DNA from 4 places in the Lysinibacillus sp. 1 U-2021 genome. Region 2 is predicted to be linked to each of the others. Evidence: riboswitches for the same ligand, from Rfam matches in the RefSeq annotation. Region 2 holds a riboswitch; each other region holds the start of a gene.
The links. Region 2 has a riboswitch for thiamine pyrophosphate ahead of QH639_RS01185 (ABC transporter substrate-binding protein). Riboswitches for the same ligand answer to the same signal wherever they lie in the genome.

Region 1 (2,205 bases), 1.2 Mb from region 2:
CAACAAATGAAATACCTGTGTCAGCAAAATAGCCATTTAAAGAGCCTGAAACATCAATATTTACGATATCTCCCTCTTGAATAACACGCTTTCCTGGAATACCATGTGCTACTTCTTCATTGACGCTAATACATGTATACCCTGGAAAATCATATTCTCCCTTTGGTCCTGAAATAGCGCCTGCCTCTGCAAACATGCGACCAGCAATTTCATCAAGCTCAAGTGTTGTAACACCTGGTTTTGTGGCAGCTTTCATTGCTTCGCGAATTTCAGCACAAATGCGTCCTATTTTTTTAAAAGCTTCAATCTCTTCTTGCGTTTTTACAATCATGTATAACGTCCCTTTCATCTAATATCTATTCTTTAATATAACATAACTTTTTATGCGTATAACGATAAACGCTTTAAATATTGTATGCTTTCCTACTTTGCAAAGTGCTAAAAGAGTTATTCACGACAAAAAAGTCCCTCCACTCATGTGAAGGGACTAGCATTAAAATTTTCTTTGCATTAATTGTGGAGCGGCTGTGAATAAAAGAACACCAACGACCGCCGTTAAAATGGTTGCTGGTAGCATATATGTACCATTGTAGATGATGGAATAGATCCATGCATTTTGGTCACCAGCATATTCGGCAAAAAATACAGCACCAGCAATTGTATGTGCTGTGTATCGTAAGAGGCCTGCGAAAACGGTACCTATGATTATATAAAGTGCCATTTTTGTTTTGTTCATATGTTTAGCAGCGTCTAACACTGGTCCACGTACAACCGCCGCTAATCCTACAACTGTAAAAGCAACTCCATAATCCAGGAATCCTTGTAGCCAGTGCACAATCGTAGCACCAAACATGGTTTGCATTACACCTACGAGTAATCCAGTTGTTAGCCCAGCTATTAAGCCCCAGCGAAATGCTATTAACATAATTGGTACCATAACAAGACTAACTGAGCCGCCTTGTGCCCATACTTTAAAGGAAACCTGATCCAGTACGAGACCAATCGCTGCAAAAATCGCAATCTCCACTAGCATTAATAGTCTTTTTTTGTCCATACATATTCTCTCCTTTGTTCCGATGTAGGATACAAGAGCAGGAATAGAAAAGCGCTGATATGTCTCTTTCTGACACCTTTTTTCCTTTAAGGACGAAAAAACGATGTCAGGACAGAGCCTCACATCGTACAAGTGTCGGTTTCTATCCACATCCCTACGCAAGCGTTAACTTACAGGTTCGAAGAGTCAAGGCATTACGTGCCCAGTCTCAGCTGACATCATCAGCTCCCCTTGTGGTCGTTACATCTGAATTTATTTGAACACTCTCATTGTACGCAAAGGATTAAAGGATTACAACCTTCCATACATCATTTTTTTGAAACTTTGCTGTTTTTCATGCGTAAATATTTAAAAAGGAGGTACAACTATGGAGAATCAAAAAATTTTAGCTGCCTTTAGTTATCTTAGTATTTTCTTCGCCCCTTTTATCGTTCCATTAATTGTATATTTTGTAACAAAAGACAGTGATGTAAAAAGCCATTCGATTCGTGCACTTGTCTCTCATTTAATACCTTTTGTTTTTGGCATTCTATTCTTTATTGTCTTTGTTTTTTCTACATTTAGTTTAGATCCAACCTCCAATAACAAGACGGTGATGATTATTTGGTTTGCTTCATTCGCCATCTATGCTCTCGTCTCACTAGGTATTGTGATTTGGAATATAATTCAGGCTGTTCGTGTTATCCGTTAATGTTTTATTTTTAAGTGAAACAGGTAGTAGTAATTGTAAAAGGAGCTGTTTTGGGATGAAAGTATCAAACGTTGTAAAAACCGCCGTTAAGTTAGCACCTATTGTTATTCCTATCGTAAAAAAAGTAATGGCTGCAAAAAAGGGCACAACGCCTACAACCACCACTCGAAAAAAATAAAATGAAGGCGTATTCCTTTTAGAGGAAATACGCCTTCGTTTTATTTCACTTCAAAATGGGTTTGACTATGGCCATTCAATGTTTTTTCTACATGTAAAACTGCTGGCATTGCAGATTTCAATTCAGGTACATGCGAAATAACGCCAATCATACGACCCGAATCCTGCAAATCAATTAATGTATCGATTGCTTTATTTAGTGATTCCTCATCGAGCGAGCCAAAGCCCTCATCAATAAACATCGTTTCAATATGAATATTACCTTGGTAGCTTTGAATCACAT
Region 2 (2,205 bases):
ATCCATTATTGCGGTTTATGGCTTCGAAACCTTTGACCAGCCAAATACGTATGTCTTCACAGCCACAAAAGATGGCCAAATTAAGCGCTCACCACTCGCAGACTATGCGGTAACACGTTATTCAAAGCCAATTAAAACGATGAACGTCAAGGCTGGTGATGCGATGATCTATGCATCATTTGTAACAGATGACGTGGAGCTGATGCTCACAACGGATACAGCCTATGCGATTCGTTTCCCTATGGAGGAGTTACCAGTTACAGGTGTGAAAACAGGCGGTGTGAAAGGGATCACACTAAAAGATGGAGAAGCCTTAGTTGGAGTCAATGTGTTACAGCCTGATGTTACCAACTATGTAGTGATTGTGACACAGCGTGGGGCCGTGAAGAAAATGAATGTTGCTGAAGTTGAAGTAGCAAGTCGTGCAAAACGTGGACTAAAAGTATTAACAGAGTTAAAAGCAAACCCTCACCGAATTGTGGCAGTTGTTCAAGCAACAGACGAGGAGCAGGTTGTGATTGAAACTGAAAAAGGTGTTCAAGAGATGATTGACGTACAAGCATTGTCTCGTGCGGATCGACATTCCAATGGTTCATTTAAAGTGGATATTGCAACAGATGGAGCAATTTCTCATGTTGTAACAGCCAAAAAAGAACAGAAACCAAGCTAAAAGCATGCCCAGCCTCTTAGGAGCGCTGGGCTTTAAGCTCTATTCAAAAATAGCACCTTGTCATTTAAGTGAAACTATGGGTATAATAATCATCGAAAAGTTCATAGCGAAAGAATGTAGGGGGGCTAGTAATTGCTAGCTGAGATTGTGTCCGGTAGACGCTGACCCTTTGAACCTGATTTGGCTCGTACCAGCGTAGGGAACATCTAATCAAAAAGCAAAGTTTTGAAGATTGATTGCAATACGTCTGGGAGGAATCCTAGGCGTTTTTTATGTTTTCAAGCAACAGCTTGCCAACATTGTATACGCTTTCTTCTGGTGACAACATTCATGCATGAACACTTTCATATTACAAACTGGGAGGCTTTCGCATGAAAAAATGGTTTTTTATTTTATTGGCAGCACTATTGACATTAGTAGGCTGTAGTGACAAGGATGACAAGCAGGCTGCTGACAAGCTGAAAAAGGTGTCTGTGGTACTGGATTGGACGCCGAATACAAATCATACAGGACTATATGCTGCAAAAAAACTCGGTTATTTTGAGGAACAGGGCTTAGATGTTGATATTATTATGCCTGGCGAGGCGGGCGCAGATCAGCTTGTTGCTTCTGGAAAGGCGGATTTTGGCGTGAGCTATCAGGAAGGCATAACACAGGCACGAGTACAGGGTGTGCCGCTGGTCTCCATCGCAGCAATTATACAGCATAATACATCTGGCTTTGCTTCTATTGCTTCGAAGGGCATTACATCGCCAAAGGATTTTGAAGGTAAAACCTATGGTGGTTGGGGCGCGCCATTAGAGCAAGCCGTTTTACAATCACTCATGCAAAAAGAAAAGGCAGATATTAATAAGCTAGATATCGTCAATGCAGGGGATTTAGATTTCTTCACAATGATGGAAAAAGATATAGATTTTGCTTGGATTTATTATGCATGGACTGGTATTGAGGCTGAGCTGCGTGGGGAAAAGATTAATATGCTATATCTTACAGACTATAGTGATCAATTGGATTATTATACGCCGGTTTTAGCTACAAATGAAAAAATGATACAGGACAACCCCGATGTAGTCAAAGCCTTTGTGGCAGCTGCATCGAAGGGCTATGAATACGCAATTAAAAACCCAAGTGAAGCGGCTGATATTTTAATCGAAGCGGCTCCTGATTTAGATAAAGCGTTAGTGCATAAAAGTCAGGAATGGCTGGCTGATAAATATCAGGATGATGCCAAGCAATGGGGAGAGCAAAAGCTTTCTGTGTGGGAAAATTATGCGAAATGGATGTCAAGCAATCAAGTACTAGAGGGCGAATTTGATGCGAAAAAAGCCTTTACTAATGATTTCTTACCTAAAAAGGAGGCCAAATAAGATGGCAAATTCATTAATCAGTGTACAAATCATTCCGAAGACAGAGAAATATGAAGATGTTATACCATATGTCGATGCAGCAATTGCGGTGATCGATGCTTCTGGGGTGAAATATGAGGTACATCCATTGGAAACAACGCTGGAGGGTGAGCTTTCAACATTGCTCCA
Region 3 (2,205 bases), 1.4 Mb from region 2:
TTTTAGATATTGTAGCGGTAAATGAGGCAGGGGAGGAGCTAGAAACACAACTTGAAACCATTTCCGCATCCCAAGTTCGAGCTGTAGTACAAGCTGAACCTGGATTAATTTTCTTCCGTGTAGCAGATGAAAAGAAGGCCATTTATCAGGCAGGGCTAAGTGTTCCTTATAGTGCTGAATACGAACTACTCCCTGTAAATAACCAACTGATAGAAGAGTTAACTAAACGAACAGGAGGCACTGTTTTAAAGGAACCACAAGATGTTTTCCGTGACTTTACGACAAAAGGAGCAGATCGGCAAAATATTGCCACATGGCTACTCTTAGCAAGTATGCTTCTTTTCTTTATTGATATTACCATAAGACGCTTTGGTTGGAATTTCCTAACGAATGTGAAGAGAAAAGAGCCGCTGGTTGAGGAAAAAACTATACAAGCAGAAGATACAAATGTAGCACAGTTGTTAAAAGGCATGAAAAAACGATCTTAAATAGAGGAAGCAGTGCAAACTCGAATAGTTTTGCACTGCTTTTTTTATGTTGCTTGAAATAGAGAGTTATCCCCTTTGTAGAGAGGGGAAGATGATCTACAAAGTGGACTCTTTTTCTCATAAGGAGGAGAAAGGCGCTCCAAATTGGACTGCCCGCAGCTCAATGAATGCTCATAATCCAATACCTCTTAATAAAGAGAAGAATTAAATCTCTTTACGAGCTCTGTTTTACGCAAGCTACTCGCAACCATTACACCTAAAATAGCACCGATCGTACTTGATGTTAAAAAGGCTGGTAGGAAGAAGAATGCTGCTACAGATGTTCCCATGAATAATTTTGCATAAGGGACGGCAATAAGTGAAGCCAGAATGCCCGTTCCGATAACCTCTCCGATACCAGCTAACCACATTTTATTGCTATATTTATAGGCAAGAGCAGCACAGACCGCACCGATGATACTACCAGGGATAGCTAGTAGAGAGCCTGTTCCAGTAAGGATACGAATGATGGCAGTGACAAAGGCAACTATAACAGTTGGTACAGGCCCAAGTATAATGGCTCCTATCACATTAATCGCATGCTGAACGGGGTAAGCACGTGCGATGCCTGTTGGGATGGATACGAAAGTAGAGCCTGCAACAGCAACGGCTACTAATAAAGCCATGACTGTTAATTTACGAATTGACATAAAGTTCACTCCTTTTGGTAAAGTTCGTGAGGAAAAATAAAAAGGCCACCCCCTTTAAACAATAGGAAGCGGCCTTGCGTGTATATAGTGACAACAGCAAGTAGCGCCACTTCCCTCCGCTAGTGTGAACTAGATCAGGTTCAAAGGGTCCGTATATTACCATATACGTCTCAGCCTTTTAAAGACTCCCCTAGTGGTTAAAATCATTCAATTTTGTGAATCAACAATAATGTACCATACTGCTAAAAATAGTCAATGATTTTTCAGACTATTTTGTATCGGGATGCATTAAATGAGGTGCTTTTTTCACTGTCCAGATGAGCGCAAGGAAGAAACAGGCTAATAATATGATAGAACCGAAAATATATGGGCTATTCATATTCCAGTCAAATAATAAACCTGCCAAAGCGGGTCCAATCATATTTCCGAGGCTCATATAGGCATTATTCAAGCCCGCAGCAAATCCCTGCTCTTTCTCTGCAAGCTTTGAGATGAGTGTATTAACAGCTGGACGAATTAATGTCGTTGCTGTAGAGAAAATTGTTGCTACAACTAAAATAAGGGCAAAGCCAGAAACAAATAATATTAAGAAAATAGCAACGGATGCAATAAATAAATTTACTAGTACTACTTTCATTTCACCATAACGATTGAACAGTGGTGTAATAATAAACATTTGTACTACTACTCCAAAAGCACCACCAACAACTAATATAATCGCTATATCTACAGGTGTGTAATTAAACTTTTCTGTCACAAATAATGACAATGTCGTTTGGAAATTTGCAATTCCAAACGAGAACACCAGCATAATTATGAGCATAACAAAATAAGGCATATGTATGGAACGAGCCATTTGCTTCGCCAGATTGTCTTGCTTTTGTTTCTGTTGCGCAGTGTTTGGTTTGGTAGAAGGTAATAAAAAGTAAGATAAAATAGATGCTACAATGGCTGCAGCTCCAGCTGTGAAAAATGGGAAATGTAAGCTTACCTTTGCTAAAAAGCCACCAATACCAGGTCCAATCATA
Region 4 (2,205 bases), 1.1 Mb from region 2:
TTTCAAGCTCTGCAAATTGTGCCTCATCATTGGCATCTGCAATTGAGCCTGGGCGTAAACCATCACCTAAGGAAAAAGCAACATCATAGGCTTTCATAATTTCACAGATTTCCTCAAAGTGTGTATACAGGAAGTTCTCTTGATGATGATATAAACACCACTGAGCCATGATAGAGCCCCCTCGTGATACAATGCCTGTTACACGATTTGCTGTAAGCGGTACATAGCGTAAAAGGACACCTGCATGAATAGTGAAATAATCCACACCCTGCTCAGCTTGCTCGATGAGGGTATCACGATAAACCTCCCACGTTAAATCCTCTGCTACACCATTTACCTTTTCTAAAGCCTGATAAATTGGCACTGTTCCCACTGGTACTGCAGCATTTCGAATAATCCATTCTCTCGTTGTATGAATATGTTTACCAGTCGATAAATCCATAATATTATCTGCGCCCCATCGAGTTGCCCAGGTCATTTTCTCAACTTCTTCTGCAATGGAAGAAGATACAGCAGAATTCCCGATATTCGCATTGATCTTTACATGAAAATTACGCCCAATAATCATTGGCTCTGCCTCAGGGTGATTAATATTAGAAGGCATTATAGCACGCCCAGCTGCAATTTCTGAACGTACAAATTCAGGATCCATATTTTCACGAATCGCTACAAACTCCATTTCATGGGTTATAATTCCCTTTCGTGCATAGTGAAGCTGTGTCACATTTTTACCTTTTTTAGCACGCAAAGGCTTTCTCGCCAACTCAGGAAAGACATTTTCTTGAATACGCGGGTCATCAACATGACGAAAGCCATTATCCTCAGGTTTAATGGAGCGTCCCTCATATGCTTCTACATCCCCTCGCTCTTGAATCCATGCATTTCGTAAGGCAGGTAAACCTTTCGTAATATCTACTTGGTAGGCTGGATCTGTATAGGGCCCACTTGTATCATATACTCGAATAGGAGCATTTTCTTCATTTCCAAAGCTGCCTGTTGTCGGACTTAATGCAATTTCTCGCATAGGTACTAGAATATCTGGGCGTGATCCTTCCACATATACTTTTTTGCTTCCTTCAAAGCTAGACATAATGGTAATATTCTTTTCACTTATTGCTGACATGAGCTACTTCTCTCCCTTAAATATATTTTGATACAAGGACCGAATCTAGCTCACCCAACAATCCAAAAAATAAAGGCCGAATCCAAAATAATTATTTGGATCCGGCCACGAATGTAAAGGTCTATTGATTGCATACTCTGCAATAGCTTCTTAACTTTCCCACGCTGGTATGAGCCAGATCAGGTCCAAAGGGTCAAGAAACTTCGTAGCGTTTCCCTCTCAGCCTGACTCATCAGACTCCCCTAGTTAATACTATTTAGTTTGATGCTAGTGTAGCAGATAATACTAAGAGATGGAAGTTATTTTTTATCTTACTAGGTAAATAATATTTCCGCAAAATAGATCACAATGGTTACAGTTATACAGCTTACAATGGTTGAAAATAAAACAGCTTGCGCGGCTGTTGCTGATTCTACATCATATTCCAATGCTAGACTAGAACTATTACGAGATGTTGGAAAGGCACTAGCTATAAACAGTGATTGTGCGACGACTCCATCTAATCCCAATATATAAATAATGGCTAATGCAACAGAAGGTCCAATAATTAATCGCGTAAAACAGCTGATAAAGACGGTTTTATTAAACATTGATTTCATCTCTAGTTGTGATAATTGCGCGCCTAATGTAATTAAGGCCACAGCAATAAATCCATCTGCCACATGTTCTACTGGTATTTTGATAAACTGTGGAATACCAATATCAAAATAATTCATAGCTGCACCTATAATCAGCGCATGAATAATAGGCATTTTTAAAAAATCCTTAATGATTATCATACCTGACTTTGTAGAAGAAATTAAATTGTATAAACCATATGTATACGTAGTCATATTTTGAAAGATTACGAGCATGACCTGAATGGCTACCCCAATAGGTTGCGTGGCAAATATCATTTGAGCCACTGGAATACCGTAATTGCCCGAGTTAATAAGCACCACACTATTTTTAAAGACAGCTGCCTCTGTTCTAGGTAAACCTAACCCTTTTGCCATAAAATGACTGAGCAACATTTGACTACCGATAAAAAGTACAATAAATAATCCGACCTCTGCCAGTACAGATAACTCCACATGTGTTTC

Region 1: it holds a riboswitch for thiamine pyrophosphate, as region 2 does, so the genes downstream of both, thiT (energy-coupled thiamine transporter ThiT) here and QH639_RS01185 (ABC transporter substrate-binding protein) in region 2, are expected to answer to the same signal.
Region 3: it holds a riboswitch for thiamine pyrophosphate, as region 2 does, so the genes downstream of both, thiW (energy coupling factor transporter S component ThiW) here and QH639_RS01185 (ABC transporter substrate-binding protein) in region 2, are expected to answer to the same signal.
Region 4: it holds a riboswitch for thiamine pyrophosphate, as region 2 does, so the genes downstream of both, thiC (phosphomethylpyrimidine synthase ThiC) here and QH639_RS01185 (ABC transporter substrate-binding protein) in region 2, are expected to answer to the same signal.

The regions. Positions count from the first base shown of each region.
Region 1 is NZ_CP123966.1:3,986,833-3,989,037, forward strand. Features, by position in the region: gene map (type I methionyl aminopeptidase) at 1-331, opposite strand, end outside; gene thiT (energy-coupled thiamine transporter ThiT) at 494-1,054, opposite strand; TPP riboswitch at 1,189-1,296, opposite strand; gene QH639_RS21165 (magnetosome magnetite crystal formation protein family) at 1,422-1,745, shown strand; gene QH639_RS21170 (hypothetical protein) at 1,801-1,923, shown strand; gene QH639_RS21175 (AAA family ATPase) at 1,964-2,205, opposite strand, start outside.
Region 2 is NZ_CP123966.1:226,125-228,329, reverse strand. Features, by position in the region: gene parC (DNA topoisomerase IV subunit A) at 1-670, shown strand, start outside; TPP riboswitch at 779-889, shown strand; gene QH639_RS01185 (ABC transporter substrate-binding protein) at 1,042-2,037, shown strand; gene QH639_RS01180 (thiamine-binding protein) at 2,039-2,205, shown strand, end outside.
Region 3 is NZ_CP123966.1:1,584,804-1,587,008, forward strand. Features, by position in the region: gene QH639_RS08130 (VWA domain-containing protein) at 1-488, shown strand, start outside; gene thiW (energy coupling factor transporter S component ThiW) at 677-1,177, opposite strand; TPP riboswitch at 1,272-1,379, opposite strand; gene QH639_RS08140 (MFS transporter) at 1,446-2,205, opposite strand, start outside.
Region 4 is NZ_CP123966.1:1,352,629-1,354,833, reverse strand. Features, by position in the region: gene thiC (phosphomethylpyrimidine synthase ThiC) at 1-1,123, opposite strand, end outside; TPP riboswitch at 1,263-1,377, opposite strand; gene QH639_RS07065 (AEC family transporter) at 1,438-2,205, opposite strand, start outside.